DNA from 2 places in the Afifella sp. H1R genome. Region 1 is predicted to be linked to the other one. Evidence: predicted binding sites of a transcription regulator. Region 1 holds the regulator's gene; the other holds the start of a gene.
What was found. The regulator LexA, encoded in region 1, represses DNA repair genes until DNA is damaged. The targets are predictions, from matches to a motif close to TGTTCNNNNTGTGTTCNG.
Positions count from the first base shown of each region.

Region 1 (10,791 bases):
TCCCTACCAGAAGATCGATGCTGTTGCCGCGGACGGGACCGGGCCGGACGGAAACGAGATCTCCGTCCCAGGTGGCCGGGATCTGATCGCCGACGCCTTTCAAAGCGATGTCGGGCTCGAGAACGACCCGATCCACGTCGGCACGAACACGTTCTATTTCTACGACGTGACCGAGACCACACCCGCTCGCGACCGCGCGCTCGATGAGGTCAAGCCGGACGTCGTCGCCGCATGGCAGGCCGATCAGCGCGCCACACGTATCCGCGACCGCGCCAATGCCCTGTTCGACCGTCTCAAGAGCGGGACACCGCTATCCGAGATCGCGTCCGAAATCGGCAAAGACGTCGAGACGGCGGAAGGTGTGACGCGCACGGCCTCGCAGCAGCCCGACAGCCCGCTCAGCCCGAATGCCGTCGCGCAAGCCTTTGCCGGACCGCAGAATCACGTGGCCAACGCGGAAGGAAAAGATCCGCAGAACCGGATCCTCCTGCACGTCGACAGCGTCACCGTGCCCGCGTATTTCGAGGAAGCGGCAGGCGCCACGCAATTGCGGGACAGCCTCGGGGAAGCCATCGCCGGCGACCTCTTGCAGGCCTACAATGCCCATCTGATCAACGAGCGATCGATCTCCGTCAATCAGGCGATCTACGGGCAGATCGTTGGAGAAAGCCAGCAATAACATGCAAGTCGAGCCAGCCTTCGGCGCCTTCGAGCAGCTTTACAGCGAGGGCAAAGCGCAACTGCTTTATACCCGCCTCGTTGCCGATCTCGAGACACCCGTCTCCGCCTTTCTGAAGCTCGCCGCCGGGCGCGCCAATTCCTTCCTCCTGGAATCGGTCGAAGGCGGTGCCGTGCGAGGGCGCTATTCGATGATCGGGCTTCAGCCTGATCTCATCTTCCGGGCGGAGGGAAGCCAGGCCGCAATCGCCCGCGCGCCCGATCTTGACGATTTTATCCCGCTCGACGAACCGCCGCTGCAGGCTCTGCGCACCCTCCTTGCAGAAAGCCGGGTCGATGTGCCGGAGGGTCTGCCTTCGATGGGCGCCGGTGTCTTCGGCTATCTGGGCTACGACATGGTGCGTCAGATGGAGCGTTTGCCGAACGTTCCGCCGGACAGCCTCAACCTGCCTGATGCCGTCTTGATGCGTCCGCAGGCCGTTGTCGTCTTCGATGCCGTCAAGGATGAGCTCACCGTCGTCACGCCCGTCAGGCCGACACCCGGCGTCGCGGCGCGGGCGGCGTATGAAACGGCCGTCAATCTCCTCACGGAAATCGTCGACGCGCTCGATCGACCGCTGGAGCGCGGCGTCGAAACGGCCGACGTGCCGCTCGCTTCGGACACCACTTCGAACACCACTCCGGAAGCCTACAAAGAGAAGGTTCGCCGCGCGAAGGAATATATCGCCGCCGGAGACATCTTTCAGGTGGTGCTGTCGCAGCGTTTCGAAACGCCCTTCCCGCTTCCCGCCTTTTCACTCTACCGCGCTCTGCGGCGGGTCAATCCGGCACCGTTTCTGTATTTTCTCGATTTTGGCGGCTTCTCCATCGTCGGCTCGAGCCCTGAGATCCTGGTGCGGGCGCGCGCCGGCAAGGTCACCATCCGGCCGATCGCAGGCACGAGGCCGCGCGGCGCCACTTCGGCGGAGGATAAGCGCCTCGGCGAAGAGCTTCTGGCAGACCCGAAAGAACTCGCGGAGCATCTCATGCTCCTCGATCTCGGGCGCAACGATGTCGGACGGGTCGCCGAGATTGGTTCGGTGCACGTGACCGACAAATTTTTCCTCGAGCATTACAGCCAGGTGATGCACATCGTCTCCAACGTGGAAGGCGATCTGCGCAAGGATTGCGACGCGATCGATGCCCTCGCGGGCGGGTTTCCGGCCGGCACCGTTTCGGGAGCACCAAAGATTCGGGCGATGCAGATCATCGACGAATTGGAAGAATCGAAGCGCGGTCCTTACGCCGGCTGCGTCGGCTATTTCACGGCCGATGGCGACATGGATACCTGCATCGTCTTGAGAACCGCGGTCGTCAAAGACGACACCATCTATGTTCAGGCCGGGGCCGGGATCGTCGCCGATTCCGACCCGGATTCAGAACAGGCGGAATGCGTGAACAAGGCGAAAGCGCTTTTTCGGGCGGCCGAAGAGGCGCGCCGCTTCGCCAACCAGGCCGGCCGCGGACAATAGCGCGTCTCCGACATCTGAGAGGCCACTTGCATCCGTGCGGCGCGGCGTTTCTTGACCGCCGCGCCCTCCCCGCCTAATCCGTGCAGATGACAGACAAACGCGGGCCGCCCATGCTCATCGTCATCGACAACTACGATTCTTTCACCTGGAATCTCGTGCATTACCTTGGCGAACTCGGCGCCGAGACAAAGGTTCTGCGCAATGACGAATGGTCGACGGAAGATGTGCTCGCGGCAAAGCCCGAAGGCATCATTCTGTCCCCCGGCCCATGCACCCCGAACGAAGCCGGCATTTCGCTGGACTTGATCAAAAAGGCGAACGGCCAGATGCCGATCTTCGGCGTGTGCCTCGGCCATCAGGCGATTGGTCAGGCCTATGGCGGCGAAGTGGTGCGCGCACCGTCTCTCATGCATGGCAAGCTGTCCCTCATCGAACATGAGGGCGCGGGCGTCTTTCACGGCATCAACGGACCGTTCCAGGCGACCCGCTATCACTCTCTCACCATCTTGCCGGAGAGTATGCCGGAGAGCCTCGAGGTGACGGCGCATACGGCCGATGGCGTGATCATGGGCGTGCAGCACCGGTCTCATCCGGTCTACGGGGTGCAGTTTCACCCCGAGAGCATCGCCTCTGAACACGGTCATCGCATCCTGGACAATTTCCTGAAGCTCGCCGCAAGCTTCCGTCAGACGACGGGCGCGGCAGACGCCAGCCCCAAGGTGCTCTCATGAGCGATCTCAAGCCGCTGATTGCCAAGCTGGCCAATCGTGAAAGCCTGACCGAAGCCGAAGCGCAGCAGGCCTTCGACGTGATGATGTCGGGCGAAGCGACGCCGACGCAGATCGGTGCCGTCTTGATGGGCCTCAGAGTGCGCGGTGAAACGATCGAGGAGATCGCCGGCGCCGTCACATCGATGCGCTCTCGCATGACGCCGGTCGAGGCTCCCGAAGGCGCCATCGATATCGTCGGCACGGGCGGCGATGCCTCCGGCACGTACAACATCTCGACGGGTGCAGCGCTCGTCGTTGCGGGTGCGGGCGTCCCGGTCGCCAAGCATGGCAACCGCGCCCTTTCCTCCCGCTCGGGTGCCGCCGACTGCCTCACGGCACTCGGCGTCAATGTCGATCTCAAGCCCGAGGGGATCGCACGCTGTATCCGCGAGGCCGGCATCGGCTTCATGTTCGCGCCGAACCATCATGCCGCCATGCGCCATGTCGGCCCCTCTCGTGTCGAAATCGGCACTCGGACGATCTTCAACATCCTCGGCCCACTCGCAAATCCGGCCAAGGTGAAGCGCTATATGCTCGGGGTTTACTCCAAGGAATGGGTCGAACCCATTGCCAACGCGCTAAAAAACCTCGGTGCGGAAACGGCATGGGTGGTGCACGGCACCTACGGCGATGCCGGCGGCATCGACGAGGTGTCGACCACCGGACGCACCTATGTCGCGGAGCTCAAGGAAGGGCATGTCCGCACCTTCGAGGTCCATCCGCAGGATTTCGATGTCAAAGAAGCGCTGCCGGAGGATCTGAAAGGCGGCACGGCGGAGGAAAACGCGGCCGCCCTCCGCGATCTTCTCGACGGTGAGCTCGGTCCTTACCGCGATGTGGTCGTTGCCAATGCCGCAGCCGCTTTGATCGTCGCTGGCAAGTCCGAGCTCGTCGAGGAAGCCGCCGACATGGCCGAGGAATCGATCGATTCCGGCAAGGCAAAAGCCGCGCTCGAAGCGCTCCTGCGTGTCTCCAACGAAGCGGCGCCAGCCTCGTGAACGACATCCTCAAGAAAATCGAAGCCTACAAGCGGCAGGAGATCGAAGCCGCCGAGGCTGCCATCCCGCTTCAGGAGCTCAAAGCCCGCCTCGCCGATCAGGAAGCGCCGCGCGGTTTTCTGGCAGCTCTGCGTCGCAAGGCAGAGGCGGACCGGCCCGGCCTCATTGCCGAGATCAAAAAAGCAAGTCCGTCAAAGGGATTGATCAGGCCGGATTTCAATCCGCCTGAGCTTGCACAAGCCTATCAGGACGGCGGCGCCGCCTGTCTTTCCGTTCTGACCGATGCCCCGTCCTTCCAGGGGGCGCCAGAATTCCTGACCTCAGCACGCGCGGCCGTCTCCCTGCCGGCATTGCGCAAGGACTTCATGTTCACGCCCTATCAGGTGGCTGAGGCACGCGCCTGGGGGGCCGACTGCATCTTGATCATCATGGCTGCGGTCTCCGACGATGAAGCAAAAGCCCTCGAAGACAGCGCCTTCGAATATGGCATGGATGTGCTTGTCGAAGTCCATAACGAGCCGGAGCTCGAGCGCGCGCTCACCCTCGCTTCGCCGATGATCGGGATCAACAACCGGGATCTGCGCAGTTTTCACACCGATCTGGCGACCTCCGAACGGCTTGCGAAACTGATTCCGGAAGATCGGCTAATTGTCGGAGAAAGCGGTATTTTTTCGCCTGCGGATATCGCTCGCCTGAAAGCCTGCCGCATCCACGCCTTCCTCGTCGGCGAAAGCCTGATGCGCTCCGAGGACGTGACCGAGGCAACCCGTCGGCTCCTCGCCTCACCGGCTCCGCAGGCCACCGGATGAAAGATCACCTCACCCATCTTTCCGACGATGGGCGCGCGGAAATGGTCGATGTCGGAGACAAGGCGCTGACGACGCGCATCGCCGTCGCGAGCGGAAGCGTTCGCATGGCGCCGGAGACACTGCGCCTCATTCGCGATGGGGACATGAAGAAGGGCGACGTCATCGCGACCGCGCGTATTGCCGGCGTGATGGCGGCCAAGCGCACTTCCGATCTCATCCCGCTCTGTCATCCTCTGGCTTTGTCGAAGATCGCCGTCGATATTCTGCCCGACGAGAAGCTTCCCGGGCTCCGCGTTCGGGCGATGGCACGTGTGGATGCCAAGACGGGGGTCGAAATGGAAGCGCTCACAGCGGTTTCCGTCGCCTGTCTCACCATCTACGACATGGCGAAGGCCGTCGACCGGGCCATGACGATTGGCGATATTCGCCTGGAGGAGAAGAGCGGCGGCGCTTCCGGCGATTGGCGTTTCGACACATGAGCCTGATTTCCGTCGAGGATGCCGTTGCCCGTATGCTCAAAGGCGTCACGCGCCTCGGGGAAGAGAGTGTCCCCCTGACGGAAGCACGCGGCCGGGTGCTTGCGCGCGATCTTGCAGCGAGACGTAACCAACCGCCGTTCCGTGCGTCTGCGATGGATGGCTATGCCGTACGCGCTGACGATACGCCCTCAGGCGCATGGCTGCGCCAGATCGGCGAAGCACGCGCGGGCTCCCATTTTGCCGGGACGCTCGGGACGGGCGAGACGGTTCGCATTTTCACGGGAGCGCCTGTCCCCGACGGGGCCGATGCCATCCTCATTCAGGAAAACGCCCGCGCCGACGGCGACCGCATCGAGGTTCTGGAGCCGGTGGCGTCAGGCCGACACATACGCGCCGCGGCCTTCGACTTCCGGGAGGGCGAGACGCTTCTTCATGCCGGACGCCGGATCGGAACGCGCGAAACGGCGCTTGCCGCAGCGATGAACCATGCAATCGTTCCGGTACGCCAGAGGCCAATCGTGGCCATCCTTTCGACAGGAGACGAACTCGTCGAACCCGGAGAGGAACCCGGACCGGATCAGATCGTCTCCTCGAACGGCGTGGCGATTGCCTCAATGGTTTCCGCCTGCGGCGGTCTCGCGCGGGATCTCGGCGTCGCCGTCGACGACAAACAAGCGATTGCCAATGCTGCAGCAGGCGCGGCGGATGCCGATATCCTGGTGGTGATCGGCGGCGCCTCGGTCGGCGACCACGATCTCGTCCAACCGGCGCTCGCCGAACAAGGTCTCAAGGTCGATTTCTGGCGCGTCGCCATGCGGCCGGGCAAACCGGTCATGTTCGGTACGCTCGGGCGCACCCGGGTGCTCGGCCTGCCCGGAAACCCCGTCTCCGCCCTCATTTGCGCACTCGTCTTTCTGAAGCCTCTTATCGGGGCGATGCAGGGCGCCGAAGGCAACGAGCCAACGCGCCTGTTGCCGCTTGCAGCAGCGTTGCCCGAGGTCGGCAACCGCCAGCAATATCTGCGGGCGCGCTTCGTCGAATGGCAGGGGCGGACAGCCGTCACGGTCGCTGACGAGCAGGATTCGTCTCTTCTTGCGACGCTTGCCCGTTCGGACGCCCTCATCATTCGCCCTCCCTTTGCTCCGGCGGCCCGGACGGGCGATGTGGTTGCCGTCATCGATCTCGCGCAAGCCCTCTCGTAAACCCGCGCGCGGCCCCCAAGGCTTGTGGAACACGCCATGAACAGGTAGTGTGCGTTCGTGATTTGTACACGAGACGCGACTCGCATCGCGAGGGGACGGCAATGCTGACAAAGAAGCAGCTCGAGCTTCTGCTCTTCATCAATGAAAGACTGAAGGAATCGGGCGTGCCGCCCTCGTTCGACGAGATGAAGGACGCGCTCGATCTGAAGTCGAAATCCGGAATTCATCGCCTCATCACCGCCCTGGAGGAGCGTGGCTTCATCAAGCGGCTGCCGAATCGGGCACGCGCGCTGGAAGTTCTGCGCCTTCCCGACGCGGTCAATCCGAGTTTCGGGCGACCGCAGCAGCGTGGCTTCACGCCGAGCGTGATCGAAGGCCGGCTCGGCAAGGCGCCACAACCCGTTGAGGAAGAAGCGTTCGAAGAGAGTGAGCGAGGCGCGAGCGTCCCGGTCATGGGGCGGATTGCAGCCGGCGTTCCGATCTCCGCCATTCAGAACCAGAGCCATTCCATCATCGTGCCGCCGGACCTCCTTTCGAAGGGCGAGCATTTCGCGCTCGAGGTGCGCGGCGATTCCATGATCGAGGCCGGCATTCTCGACGGGGACACCGTGGTCATCCGTCGTCAGGACAGTGCCGACAGCGGAGATGTGGTGGTGGCGCTGATCGACGACGAAGAGGCGACCTTGAAGCGTCTGCGCCGCAAAGGTGCATCGATTGCGCTCGAGGCTGCCAATCCCGCCTACGAGACCCGCATCTTCGGTCCGGACAGGGTCCGCATCCAGGGTCGCCTCGTGGGGCTTTTGCGCCGCTACTGAGCGCTTCTCAGCCTTTCTGGCCTCGACGTCATCTGAGTGCCGGCGACCCCTGCCACGGTCGCCGGATGGATGGGCGTGATGTGCGAAGTTCAAGGTGCGGAGCTACACCGTCCGGGTGTTTGCTCTCCATAAAAAGCGCGTGCGCTCCATGGGTGGCGAGCGCGGAGCGGTCGATGACGATGCGCGCCGCGCAATCTCTCGGCGCGCGCAGTTGCGTGACGATAATCTCGGCGCGGCGGCAATCTTCCGAAAAAGCCACCGGATCGGTGACGCGCGAGAGGGTCAGTCCTTCGGGCATCTCCAGAACGCAGGCTTCGGCGTCGCAACGAAAGCCTGACGTTCCCGCGGCTTCCGCCTCCGGCTCGCCCTCGCGCCAGACATCGTCAAGGAAAGAGCCTTGCCGCGCGCCAACGATTTGGAGGTGTCCGGCGACGTCACGGGCAGCAACCGCCCTCCCCGCCTCATCCACCAGAAGGTCGGGCCTGGCGCCAAGAAGCCATGCAAGCAGCGCCCCCAGCAAGAGTGGCGCGACGCCGTAGAGGCGCAGCTGCGATCGCCAGAGGCTGAGCCACAGAAGCCCGCCGCACATCAGAATGAGCGCGATCGCGGGAAACGGCGGGACGATAACGGTGGCGCCCGACAATGACGCCACGAAATGCGCCGAAGCGAGGACGAGATCGATGCCCCAGGCCATGACGGTCAACGGCACGGTTTCCAGACCGAACGGCATCGCAATCAGGCTGATGAGCCCCGCCGGCATCACGATGAGCGAGACGAGCGGCATCGCAATGAGATTGCCGAGGAGCGAGTAGGACGCGAGCCGTCCGAAATGGAAAGCCGCGAACGGCGATGTGGCGAGACCGGCGACGAGCGTGGTCAAGCCGACCGCACCGATCGCCACGACAGGCCTGCGGAGAAGTCGCGAGAGCCCGCGGGCGGGTTCAGCAAGATCCTGGCGCGGACGGTCGCGCCAGGCTTCCCAGGCCGCCACCAAGGCGGCGACGGCCAGAAAGGACATCTGGAAGCCCGGTTCGAGCACACTCTCAGGCTGGAGCGCGACGACCACGAAAGCTGCAATCGCGAGGTTGCGCAGCGAGAGAGCAGGACGATCCAGAAAGACGGCCGTCAGCATGACCGCAAGCATCACGAAGGCGCGGATCGTCGCCACGTTGCCGCCGGAGATCGACAAATAGAAGGCGCCGACGGCGAGCGCGACGGCCGCTGCGATCTTTCGGATCGGGAGAACGAGCGCCATATGTTCCGACAACGCCAGCACCGCCCGCACGAGCCAGAAGGCCGTGCCGGCGATCAGCATCATATGCAGGCCCGAAATCGCAAGAATATGCGCAAGCCCCGCGATCCGCAGAGCGTCGACGTCCGCATCCGCGATCTTGCCGCGATCGCCGACGAGAAGCGCTGCCGCGATTGCGGCGGGCGGACCTGCCACCGCGTCGGTGATCCGCTCTGCGATCGCTCGGCGGATGGCCGCAATCGCCAGGAACACATGGACGCCGCTCGGTGGTTCGACGACCGTCAGAGTGCCGAAGACAAAACCGGATGCGCCGATCCCATCGAAAAACGCCGCCCGAGCAGGATCGTAGCCCCCAGGGATCGCCGGGCCCGGCAGCGGTGCGAGCCGCGCCGCCCCTTTCACGGTTGCGCCAATCGGCGGCAGATCGGTGCGCAAGGTAAGCCGGACCCTGTGCGGCGTCTCTTCGGCAGAAAGACGCTCAATGCGCACCTGGTCGAGGACCACCCGCGGCGTTCGTTCAGCGCGGGTTTCGACAGCCACCACCCGGCCGGTCACTTCACTGCTCAGCGGATGTTCGAGCACCGGCGCGCGAAGGCTTTCAACGCGAAGCTTGCCTGCCGACATCCCGGCCAGAAAACAGGCGAGGAGCACCAACGGATAGGCGCCGCCACCGCGCCACCACGCGAGGCACGCGGCACCCGCCGCAGCCAAGGCTGCGGGCAGAAGCGCGGAAAGCAACGGCTCGCGCGGCAAAATGAAATAGGCGGCGGCGCCACAAGAAAAGCCGACAGCCAGGAAGAGAAAGCCGCGCCGCTCCTCGAAATCGCGGGTAGCCTGTGCTCTGAGATGCGCGGTGCGAGACGCCACGCCGTAGCCGAAGCGCCTGAGCCGGCCAGGCGGCAAGAAGCCTTCGATACGGCGATCGTCGTGCGAAGGCCGCTCCCCATCCGCCGCGCTTGACTGTCCGCCGCTCGGTTCCATGCTTGCAAGCACCCGGCGCTGTGGCTAGACCGAGCCCATCTTACACGCGGGCCGGGCATCCACCAATCGCCCCGCCCTTTTGCCAGCCAAAACCACCATGTCATCTCATCCGATTACCCGCTTTGCTCCCTCGCCAACCGGCTTTTTACACATTGGCGGCGCACGCACGGCGCTCTTCAATTGGCTCTATGCGCGGGGCCGCGGCGGTAAAATGCTGCTCAGGATCGAGGACACCGATCGCCAGCGCTCGACCGATGCTGCCATTGCGGCCATCCTGGACGGGCTCTCCTGGCTCGGCCTCGATTGGGACGGTGAACCGATCTCACAATTCGCCCGCATGGACCGCCATGCAGAGGTGGCCTGGCAGCTCGTTGAGAGCGGCCATGCCTATCGCTGCTATGCCTCCCAGGAAGAGCTGGCGGAGATGCGCGAGACGGCACGCGCCGAGGGTCGCCCGCCCCGTTATGACGCGCGCTGGCGCGACCGCGATCCGTCCGAAGCGCCGGAAGGCATCAAGCCGGTCATCCGCATCAAGGCTCCGCAGGACGGAGAGACGGTCATCGAGGATCACGTTCAGGGCCGCGTCACGTTCCCGAACCGCGACCTCGACGATTTCATCATCCTGCGCTCGGACGGAACGCCCACCTACATGCTGGCCGTCGTCGTCGACGATCACGATATGGGCGTCACGCACGTCATTCGCGGCGACGATCATCTCACCAATGCCGCCAGACAGGGCATCATCTACGAAGCGCTCGGATGGCAGGTGCCGCAATGGGCGCATATCCCGCTCATTCACGGTCCGGACGGCGCCAAGCTCTCCAAACGTCATGGGGCGCTCGGCGTCGAAGCGTATCGGGCGATGGGCTACCTGCCTGAGGCGCTCCGCAACTATCTCGCACGCCTCGGCTGGGGCCATGGCGACGAGGAGATCTTCTCCTCCGAGCAGGCGACGGAATGGTTCGATCTCGACGCGATCGGCAAGGGCGCGGCGCGCTTCGACTTCGTCAAACTGCAAAATCTGAACGGGCATTATATCCGCCAGGCGGACGACGAGCGGCTCGTCGCCGATATGCTCAAAATCCTCCCCGAGATCGAGACGCCGCCGGCATTTCCTGCAGAGATGAGTGCGGCGCAGCGTTCGCAGCTCATGCAACTCATGCCGGGTCTAAAAGAGCGTGCGAAGACGCTCGTCGAACTGGCCAACAACGCGGCCTTCCTGTTTGCGGCGCGGCCATTGACGCTCGACACCAAAGCAGAAGGCCTTCTCGACGACGATGCTCGCCGTCGCCTCGG
Region 1 is NZ_JAKEDY010000001.1:647,884-658,674, reverse strand. Features, by position in the region: gene L0F51_RS02990 (SurA N-terminal domain-containing protein) at 1-679, shown strand, start outside; gene trpE (anthranilate synthase component I) at 681-2,189, shown strand; gene L0F51_RS02980 (aminodeoxychorismate/anthranilate synthase component II) at 2,300-2,920, shown strand; gene trpD (anthranilate phosphoribosyltransferase) at 2,917-3,957, shown strand; gene trpC (indole-3-glycerol phosphate synthase TrpC) at 3,954-4,766, shown strand; gene moaC (cyclic pyranopterin monophosphate synthase MoaC) at 4,763-5,245, shown strand; gene glp (gephyrin-like molybdotransferase Glp) at 5,242-6,447, shown strand; gene lexA (transcriptional repressor LexA) at 6,549-7,262, shown strand; gene L0F51_RS02950 (ComEC/Rec2 family competence protein) at 7,291-9,495, opposite strand; gene gltX (glutamate--tRNA ligase) at 9,593-10,791, shown strand, end outside.

Region 2 (10,791 bases), 720 kb from region 1:
CTGATTGCGGTAGGCCGCCATAACGCGTGAGGCCTGTGTGTTGAGAATGCCGGAGAGCACGATGACACCGTCGGCTTCGCTGGCGCGTCCCATTGCCGGCGCGAGCGCGATCAGAGGCGCGGCCAGAATATTGGCGACGATCAGATCGTAAGGCGCGCAGGCGGCGATCCTCGGATGGCCGAGCCCTGTGGCGGTCATCGTCTCGACGAGATGGCCGACGCCGTTGAGATGGGCGTTTTCAGCTGCGATCTCGACGGCGATCGGATCGATGTCGGAGGCGAGAACGGGTTCACGCAAGAGTTTCGCGAGCGCGATCGCCAGGAGCCCCGTGCCGGTGCCGACGTCGAGAGGCCGGTCGAAGCGGCGGACTTTCACCAGTTCGTCCAGCGTCTCCAGGCAGCCGAGCGTCGTTGCATGATGACCGGTGCCGAAGGCCTGGCCGGCATCGATCTCGATGCCGGTCCGCCCGGCCGGAACGGCGCCGCGATCATGGGCGCCATGAACGATGAAACGCCCGGCAGGGACGGGCGCGAGCCCTTTCAGGGATTGGGCGACCCAGTCGGTCTCCGGCAGGATTTCGATGTCGAACTTCGTCGCGTCGGCGCCGAGCGCGTCGCTCAACCTCGTTTGGAGGGGGCCGAGCTCGTCTCCTTCCAGATAGAGTTCGACCTGCCAGTTCGGACCGGCCTCGCTCAAGGCGACGACGCCGCCTTCCTCTTCAAACGCCGCGTCGAGCCGATCCGAGAGAAGCTCCGCTTCCTCCCGGCTGCCGGTGAAACTGATACGTGCCGTCATGTCTTGGCTTTGTCTGTCTCTCGCTGGACCTTGCGACGCACGGATTTTTCCGTCGTGCGGTCCTGGTTTTCTGTCTCGGGCGGCACCATCGCTAGGATGCGCCCGGCATTGGAGGCGGCACGCTCCTGCGCCTGTTCGGCGAAGAAGAGGCTGCCGTCGGCTGCGACATACAACAGAATCTCCAGATCGTCGCCGCGCTCGTTGCGATAATCCTCGAAGGTGTATTCCTTCGTAAGCGGGGTCGATTGGATCGTCCAGCCGCTCGACAGGCGCCGCTCGAGCTCCCAGTAGGACGCTCCGGACGCAAGCAGGGGCCGGCCGCCGACGGTGACGGCCATGTTCTTCTTGCTGCCGGAGTCTTCGTCGCGCTGACGTCCGATCTGAAAGACGTCGGTGCGGCCGAAATGCGGGCCGAAGTCCGTGCAGACGAGGGCGTTGTAGGCATCGTTGTCGGTCGCCGCGATGAGATAGTCGTAGCGGTTGAACTCGACGGAGAATTCCGCGGGCTCTGAGAGGATCTCGCCGTAATAGGTCGGCGTCTCCGTCTGCCGCAGAAGGCGCAGGCGCGACCAGTTGCGATCGGCCACCATCGTCGGGATCTTCATCTCCTTGAGACGGGCCGTCAGCGCCTTGGTGAAGTTCGATGCGCCGACGACGAGGATTCCCGAGCGCCTGTCTGCTGCAAGACCCAGGTGGCGCGCCACCCAGGGGAGTGTGAAGCCGTGGACGACGACGGTGACGAAGACGAGGGCGAAGGTGATCGGCACCATTAGCGGGCCATCGTCGATGCCGATCGCCGCAAGCTCCGTTCCGAACAAACCCGCGACCGCCACCGCCACGATACCGCGCGGGGCGATCCAGCCGACGAGAAGCCGCTCGGAAAGCTTGAGCCCGCTGCCGATCGTCGCCACGAGCACGGAGAGCGGCCGGACGACGAGAAGCAGAACGACGATGAAGGCGGCGAGGCGCCAGTTGAGCGCGGTGAGATCCGCCCAGGTGAGCGTTGCCGTGAGCAGCACGAAGACGCCCGAGACGAGGAGGACCGTCATCGTCTCCTTGAAGCGCTTCAGTTCGTCGAGGCTCGCAATGCGGGAATTGCCGAGCGTGATGCCGAGCACCGTCACCGCGACGAGGCCGGCTTCGGCCACCAGAAGGTCGGTTGCGGCATAGGCGACGAGAACGGCCGCCAGGATGAGCGGGACTTTCAGGTATTCCGGCACCCAGCCACGGGAGAAGACGGTGACGAGAACGCGGCCGAGAAGATAAGCGCCGGCCAGCGCCACGACGGCCGCCGCGCCAATCGACATGGCGAATTCGGCGAAAGCCTGCTCGTGATGGTTGATGAGAATGACTTCGAAGGCCAGGACTGCAAACAGGGCGCCGATGGGATCGTTGATGATGGCTTCCCAGCGCAGAAGGGATGCCGGCCGCTGGGCAAGCCGGGCCTGGCGCAGCAGCGGCATGATGACGGTCGGACCCGTGACCACGAAGAGGCCGGACAGAACCGTTGCCGTCGGCCAGCTGAGATCGCCTACGAAATGGGCGGCGAGCGTGCCCAGCAGGAACGCCAGCGGGCCGCCGACCAGCACGAGCCGCCGCACCCCCATCGAGGTTTCGCGGATTTCGTGGAAATGCAGCGTCAGGCCGCCTTCGAAAAGAATGATGGCGACGGCGACCGCGATGATCGGGCGCAGAAAATCGCCGAAATCCGATTCCGGATCGATGAGGCCGAGACCCGGGCCGATCAGAAGGCCCGCGAGCGACAGGACGACGATCGCCGGCAGGCTGAAACGCCAGGAGAACCATTGGGCGGCAATGCCGGTGGCGCCGATCAGCGCAATCTCGGTGATGATGTCGTGCATGGACCCGGCTCTGCGCTGGAAGAGCGGGATTAAAGAGCAGCTGCGGCTGCTTTCAAGCGCCGTTTGCGCAACTTTCGTCGAAAGTCACTCGCGCAGAGGGTGTCCGGGCAGCGTGAGCCAGCCTCCTCAGGTCGCCTCGACAAAACTGTCGACCACGCGCTTGCGGCCGGATTTTTCGAAGTCGATCGTGAGCTTGTTGCCGTCGATCGTGTGGATGGTGCCGTAGCCGAATTTCTGGTGGAAGACGCGCTCGCCGACCGAATAGCGGCTCTTGCCGCCGATCACCGACTTCGCAACGAGCTCTCCTTCGAGTGTCGTCGGGCCGCGGCCGGTGCGGTTTCTCGGATCGGCGCGATCGCGGTTCGACTTGGCGCGCTGCCATCCCGGCGTCCGATAGGCGGAATCGAACGGCTCCATCCGCTCGAAGCGTGAGCCGCCATAGCCGCCCGATCCGTAATGACCGGCACCGCCATAGCCGCCGTAGCTTGCGGGCTCGGCCACTTCGACGTGGTCTTCCGGCAGATCGTCGATGAAGCGCGAGGGCAGGGTGGACTGCCACAGGCCATGCACGCGGCGATTGCCGACGAACCAGATGGTGGCGTGGCGGCGGGCGCGCGTGAGGCCGACATAGGCGAGGCGACGTTCCTCTTCGAGGCCGGCCTTGCCGCTCTCGTCGAGGGCGCGCTGGTGCGGGAAGAGGCCTTCCTCCCAGCCGGGCAGATAGACGACGTCGAATTCGAGCCCTTTGGCCGAATGCAGCGTCATAATGGAGACGGCTTCTTCCGTCTCGCCGCCCTCGGTGTCCATGACGAGCGAGACATGTTCCAGGAAGCCGCCGAGGGAATCGTATTCACCGAGGTTGTTGACGAGTTCCTTGAGGTTCTCGAGCCGGCCCGGAGCTTCCGGCGAACGGTCGCGCTGCCACATTTCGATGTAGCCGGATTCCTCCAGGATGATTTCGGCGAGTTCCGGATGCGGCGTGTGCTCCAGCATCTCCGACCAGCGCGCGAAATTTCGAACGAGATCGCCGAGCGCCTGGCGCTGGCGCGGCTTGATCTCTTCGGTTGCCGCCAGCTCTCCGGCCGCCGCGAGAAGCGGGATGTCGCGGCTGCGTGCATGAGAATGGATGAGCTGTATGGTGGCCGCGCCGAGGCCGCGCTTCGGCGTGTTGACGATGCGCTCGAAGGCGAGCCCGTCGGCCGGATTTTGCGTGACGCGCAGATAGGCGAGCGCATCGCGGATTTCCATGCGCTCGAAGAAGCGCGGGCCGCCGATGACACGATAGGGCAGGCCGAGCGTGACGAAGCGGTCTTCGAATTCGCGCATCTGGAAGGACGCCCGCACCAGGATGGCGATCTCATTGAGGGAGATGCCCTGGCGTTGTTTCCTTTCGATGTCTTCGCCGATCGAGCGGGCCTCTTCGGAGGAATCCCAGCCGGAGGCGACCATGACCGGCGCGCCCATCTCGTCGGTTGCTGGAAACAGCGTCTTGCCGAGACGGCTCTCGTTCTGGGCGATGAGGCATGACGCGGCGGCGAGGATATGGCCCGTCGAACGGTAATTGCGCTCCAGGCGGATCACCTTGGCGCCGGGAAAATCGTGATCGAAGCGCAGGATGTTGGCGACTTCGGCGCCGCGCCAGCCATAGATCGACTGATCGTCGTCACCCACGCAGCAGATATTGGCGCGCTCGCCTTCCGGACGCTGGGCGAGGAGGCGCAGCCAGAGATATTGTGCGACGTTGGTATCCTGATACTCGTCGACGAGAATGTAGCGAAAGCGCTGCTGGAAGCTTTCGAGCACATCGGGATGCTCGCGGAAGAGCCGCACGCATTCTGTCAGAAGATCGCCGAAATCGACCGCATTCAGCGTCTTCAGACGCTCCTGATAGGCGGTGTAGAGCTCGCGCCCGCGCCCGTTGCCAAAAGCGTAAGCGTCGGAATCCGGAATCTTGTCAGGCGACAAGCCGCGGTTCTTCCAGCCATCGATGAGGTTGGCGAGCTGGCGCGCGGGCCAGCGCTTGTCGTCGAGACCGGCGGCCTGGATCACCTGCTTCATCAGCCGGATCTGATCGTCGGTATCGAGGATGGTAAAATCGGAGCGCAGGCCGACGAGTTCGCCATGGCGGCGCAGGATCTTGACGCCGATCGAGTGAAAGGTGCCGAGCCACGGCATGCCTTCCGTCTGTTCGCCGCCGATCAAGGCGCCGATCCGCACCTTCATCTCGCGCGCGGCCTTGTTGGTAAAGGTGACCGCGAGGATTTGCGAGGGAAAGGCGCGGCGTGAGGCGAGGATGTGCGCGATGCGCGTCGTCAGAACCCGGGTCTTGCCTGTGCCGGCGCCGGCGAGCACAAGAAGCGCGCCTTCCGTCGTCTCCACCGCATCGCGCTGCTCGGGATTGAGGCCTTGCAGGTAGCGCGCGGGAGCGGAGACCTGCGCCGCCTGGGCGCGGGCCGCGATCCCGCCCGGCCGCGGCGCGGGCGTCTGCGGGTCGAACAAGGGATCGTCGTGTCGGTCGGCGTTTGAATGGGTCATCAGGTTTCGATTCGCTTAAGCCCAAGATAGGGCAACGATCCCTGTCTTGCGAGGCGATGGCCTGGCTGCGGGATTGTACTGCTGTTCTTGTCTCGTTCTCTGCGTCTGCCGACCAAGTCGCAAGGGGGCTGTGCAAAAAAATGCGTGTTGCTTGCCTCAGCTCTTGCTCATGATCGAACCGTGAGGATGGAGCCGACGAAACTTCCGAGCTTCTTCGTCGGCCCACCTCCTGCGAGGTTGAGGGCTTGGGGGGAAAGACATGCCTGTGGAACTTGAAGGAGGATGCTCCTGCAAGGAGGTGCGTTACCGGCTGACATCGCGACCGATGTTCGTGCATTGCTGTCATTGCAGCGATTGCCAGCGGGAGACGGGCAGCGCTTTCGTCCTCAACGCGCTCATCGAGCGCGACCGGATCGAGCTTTTCAAGGCAGAGCCGGTCGTCGTGACGCTGCCGACGGCGAGTGGGCTTCCTCATGACGTCTATCGCTGCCCGAACTGCCAGATTGCGCTCTGGAGCGATTACGGACGCCGCGGAATCTTGAGCTTCCTGCGGGTCGGAACGCTCGATAATCCGCATGTGCTCGTGCCGGACGTGCACATCTACATGCGCTCGAAGCTCCCGTGGCTCGAATTGCCGGCGGGTGTCCCGGCTTTTGAGGAATATTACGATCTCGAGGAGGTGTGGCCGACCGCCAGCCTGGCGCGCCGAGATGCGCTTCTCAAGACAGCCTAGCGAACTGATCCGCCTTCCTCTGCATTGGGGTTGAGAAACCCAAGAGCGGAGACATCGCATGGCAACGCACGATCTCGATCTCAGCGTCGCAGTCGAATCCTATGATTTTGAACCTTCGAGCGGCATTCCCAACAGCAAGCTGCCGACGCTCGTCTATCGCGGCGGTCTCGACGAGCCGGTCCGTATGGCCGGGGCGGCCGACACGATCCTGAAGCGAAATATGTGGCAGGGCGTGTGGGTCTGGTCGATCTATCCGTTCTGGCATTTCCACACCAAGGGGCATGAAGTGCTCGCGTGTGTGTGCGGCTCGGCCCGCGTCGGGCTTGGCGGCGATGACGGTATCGAAACCGATCTCAATGCGGGCGACGTGGTCGTCATTCCCGCCGGCGTCGGCCACAAAAAGCTGTCGGCAACAGAGGATTTTTCGGTCGTCGGCGCTTATCCGCCGGGGCAGGAGGGCGACATTACCAAGCCCGAAGAGATCGATTTCGAGGACGCCAGGAAGAAGGCCGCAAGCGTGCCGCTTCCCGACACCGATCCGATCTATGGGCGGGAAGGTCCGCTCTTTCAGTATTGGAAAGCCGGTACAGCGGAGGTGGGCGCCGACGCCTCTGCGGAGCATGAAGAGCCCGCCGAAGGCGAAGAGGCGCGCGATGCCTCTGACATCCATGAAGAGACGCGCGACACCGACAAGTCCGGCGCGACCAGCGAGAAATAGAACGAAGCTTGAGCGTCAGCCGTTCGGCGGGCGCAACGCTCCGCAAAAACACCGCGCTCCCAAAAAAATGCCGCCCGCAGAGTGCGGACGGCATCTTTCAAACCCTAAGAGGGTTTTAGCTTAGTTCGACTGAGCCGGTTCGCCGGTCGCCGGGGCACCGCCGGTGCTGGTGCCCATGCCGCCGCTCTCAGTCTGCGACTGCTGGGCCGCGGCATCAGCCTGCGCCTTCTGGTCGTCGAGGTCGACGAAGTCCGGAGCGGCTTCAAGCGCCTCCTTCGAGCCGTCGATCACGAGGTGCAGGTCGCCATCTTCATCGGTCTGCACGTCGATTTCACTGAACTTGACGGCGACATCTTTCTCACCGATGCCGAGGAAGCCGCCGACGCCGATGATCGCGCCGTCAACTCCGCCGTCCTTCGTGAAGAGGAGGTCGTTGATGTCGCCCACCGCCTCGTCGCTCTGATTGTAGACGGTCTGGCCGATATAGCTGCTCGCCTGGATCTGGTCTTCGCTCTGCTCGGTGAGGAAGACGGACGAGTCCATCGGCTTCGCAGGAGCTTCAGCGGTCTCGCCGGCCGGGGCGCTCATGCTGTCGTTCGGCTGCGCTTCCATCTCGCCGGCAGGCGCCTTGTCCTGGCTTGCCGGCTGTTCCGCCATCGGCTGGTTGGTGGTGTCGGTGTCATTCGACTGCGCCATCGCGCCGGTCGCCATCATTGCCGAGATGGCCGTCGTTGCCAAAAGCTTCTTCAACATTCTCACTCTCCCTGTTGGGGGTTCGCCTGGGTGGCGGCTCGCCCCGTGTGTGTAGTGGGAGGGCAATGCCCTGGCGGCTGAAGGGTTCGTTCAAATAACGTTGCGAAAGGCTCGCAAAATGTGATCGCTTCGGACGGAACCGTTTCGGCACATGGTCAACGTTTTTTCGGCCGCTTCCCCTTCCGCTCCGCCGTGCCGGGCATGGGAGGGAGAGGGATGTCTGGGTCTGCTCGGTTGGCTGATCGCTTTTGGGGGCGCGGACGAGGGCGCATGGGAGAAAGCCGGCGCGCAACCTTGACCTTGCGGCTTGCTTGGGTGCAGGAGACGGGGGCTTCCCGGTGCCCGCGACAGATTAACCTCTTGTTCTTCTCAGTGTGACGCTCCGTTCGGAAGCGGCACCCGAGATAGAAAGAAGCGAGATCGTGACCGACACTCCGGCCGAGGCGAAGCCGACAAATTCAGCGCCAGTTTCCGCGTCCGGTACGGAAGAAGAGAGCCAGGAACGCGTCTTGAGCGCTCCCGCATTGTGTGTGGTCGCGTTCACAATCGGTGTGGTGGCTGCCGTCGGGGCAGTGCTTTTTCGCTACATGATCGCCTTCGTGCACAATCTGGCGTTCAACGGCCGCATCGGCTTTTTCTATGATGCCAACCATTTCGAGGCGGCGAGCGTCTGGGGCCCGTTCATTATTCTCGCGCCCGTCATCGGCGGCCTCATCGTCGTCTTTCTGGTGAAGACGTTTGCGCCGGAGGCCAAGGGTCACGGCGTTCCGGAAGTGATGTACGCCGTCTACCACAACAACGGGAATGTGCGCGGCGTCGTGGCGATCGTGAAATCGATCGCTTCCGCCATCTCCATCGGCAGCGGCGCTTCGGTCGGCCGCGAAGGGCCGATCATCCAGATCGGTGCGTCCTTCGGCTCGACGATTGCGCGGACGTTGAAGCTGCCGCGTTGGCAGAAGATCACGATGCTTGCCGCCGGCGCCGGCGCCGGCATCGCGGCCACGTTCAACACGCCTCTCGGCGGCGTGCTGTTTGCGGTGGAACTCCTGCTGCCGGAGGTGAGCGGGCGCACCTTTCTGCCGGTCGTCGTGGCGACGGCGACGGCGACCTATATCGGACGCATCGCGCTTGGCCTCGATCCGGCATTCTTCGTGGCGCTTTCGGCCGTCGATCCCCAGCACGCGATCAATCTCGCCGAGCTCGTCGGCTTTGCCGTCCTCGGTCTCCTTGCGGGCGTCGCCTCCTGGGCGTTCATCCGCTTCCTCGCCTTCTGCGAGGATTTCTTTCCGAAACTGCCGGGCAACGATTACACGCGCAACATCATCGGCATGACGCTGATCGGGCTGCTCGCCTACGGCTTTTTCGTCACGACGGGGCAGTACCATACGGCCGGCGTCGGCTATGCCACGATCCAGTCGATCGTGAGCGAGAGCAATTACAGCTACACGCTCTTCCTTCTCGTCGCCCTGTTGATCGGCAAGCTGGTGGCGACGAGCGTCAGCCTCGGCGCGGGCGCCTCCGGCGGTGTCTTTTCTCCGTCTCTCTTCATCGGTGCGACGCTCGGCGGCGCCGTCGGCGCGCTCGGCGCGTGGCTCTTCCCGGGCGAGGGCTTCAACATGGCGGAGTTTGCCGTCGTCGGCATGGGCGCGCTCGTGGGCGGTGCGACCGGGGCCTCGATGACGGCGATCGTCATGATCTTCGAAATGACGCGCGACTATAATGTCATCGTCCCGCTGGTGCTGGCGGTGGCGCTGTCGGTCGGCGTGCGGCGCTGGTTTATTGCGGCCGACATTTACACGATCAAGCTGCGCAATCGCGGCCGTCCGATTCCGTCGGTGCGCCACACCAATATGTATCTGGTGCAGCAGGCGCGCGATCTGATGAACCGCAATTTCGTCGTGCTGCCTGCGGCGACCAGCGTGCGGGATGCGATCAAGCTCGTCGGCGAGGAAGGGCAGCGCAGGCATGTCGTCGTCAGCGAAGATGGCCGTATCGTCGGGTATGCCCGCTTCGGCTCGGTTCTCTATGCGCCGTCGATCCGAGCCGATCAGACGCTCGCCGACATCATCTCCGACGATTTCGTCGTCGCGCCGGAAAACAACATTCTCAATTCCATCATCACGCGCATGAACCGGCGCGCACGCTCCTTCGCGATCGTCGTGCGGGCGGGCGTGGTGGTGCCGCGTCCGGAGGATGTCGTCGGTATCATCGATTCTCCGGAGATCGCCGGGGCGGTCATCCGCAATCACTATTCCTGATCGCCTGACAAATTGATTCAGCCCTCGATCCCAGAGGGCTGATCCATCAGCGTTTATCGAGAGTGATCGCGGCGCCCGCGCTTTCCGGCCAGGGGAGTTTTCGGTGGGCCTCGAAGGTCGCGTCGATCTTTGCCCGAATGTCCGGCGGGAAAGCGGCCGCCCGCCGTGCGGTCATATCCACATGCAGATGCAGGTGCTCCGACGTGGCGGCCACAAAGCCCTCGTCCGCATCACGGAGTTCCATGTAACTGCGCACCCGCTTGTCGTCGGCGGAGAGGAGCTGCCAGGTCGCGGCGACTTTCGCGCCGGCTTTGAGTTCGCGCAGATAGCGCACATGCATTTCGACTGCGAAGAAGGAAGCGTCATGGGCCCGCCGGTAATCGGGGCCGAGGCCGAGAGCTTCGAAGGCTTCGTCGATGCCGCGATCGAAAAGCAGGACGTAATACGCGACATTCATATGGCCGTTGTAATCGATCCAGGCGTCCTCGACGGTCTGTGTCGTCGCCTGGAACGGAGCCTCAATTGTCCTGGACATAAGCCACCTTTTTTCGCATTGCAGGGGATAGTCGCGCCGCCCGAGAGCCAGCGCGGCAACTTGTTATGCTTTCAACAAGCTTGAGGATTTGCTCCGGCATCGGGAGCCGAATATGGCCATCGCAGACGCGCTTTCTCGCAACGAAGACGGTATTGCTACCGCGCTTGATATTCTCGCACAGCGTTTTGGGGAGCGCTTTTCCACCTCCGCCGCGGTTCGTGAGCAGCACGGCCACACCACGACGTGGATCACCAATCAGCCCCCCGACGGCGTGGTCTTCGTGCATTCCACCGAAGAAGTCGCCGAAGTGGTGCGCGTCTGCGCCGAGCATCATGTGCCGATCATCCCGTTCGGCACCGGATCGTCTCTCGAAGGCCATCTCAACGCCCCGGCGGGCGGCGTCTCGATCGACCTCTCCGCGATGAACCGAATCCTTGCCGTGCATCCCGAAGATCTCGACTGCGTCGTCGAGCCGGGCGTCACGCGCAAGCAGCTGAACGAGCATTTGCGCGATACCGGGCTTTTCTTCCCGATCGATCCGGGGGCGGATGCGAGCCTCGGCGGCATGGCCTCGACGCGCGCCTCCGGCACCAATGCGGTTC
Region 2 is NZ_JAKEDY010000001.1:1,369,765-1,380,555, reverse strand. Features, by position in the region: gene L0F51_RS06605 (50S ribosomal protein L11 methyltransferase) at 1-795, opposite strand, end outside; gene L0F51_RS06600 (sodium:proton antiporter) at 792-2,657, opposite strand; gene L0F51_RS06595 (ATP-dependent helicase) at 2,784-5,192, opposite strand; gene L0F51_RS06590 (GFA family protein) at 5,452-5,925, shown strand; gene L0F51_RS06585 (cupin domain-containing protein) at 5,984-6,643, shown strand; gene L0F51_RS06580 (PRC-barrel domain-containing protein) at 6,764-7,396, opposite strand; gene L0F51_RS06575 (chloride channel protein) at 7,819-9,654, shown strand; gene L0F51_RS06570 (thioesterase family protein) at 9,701-10,189, opposite strand; gene L0F51_RS06565 (FAD-binding oxidoreductase) at 10,302-10,791, shown strand, end outside.
Region 2: a site for LexA is predicted at 5,275-5,292, ahead of L0F51_RS06595 (ATP-dependent helicase). Genes of this name have one in related genera too.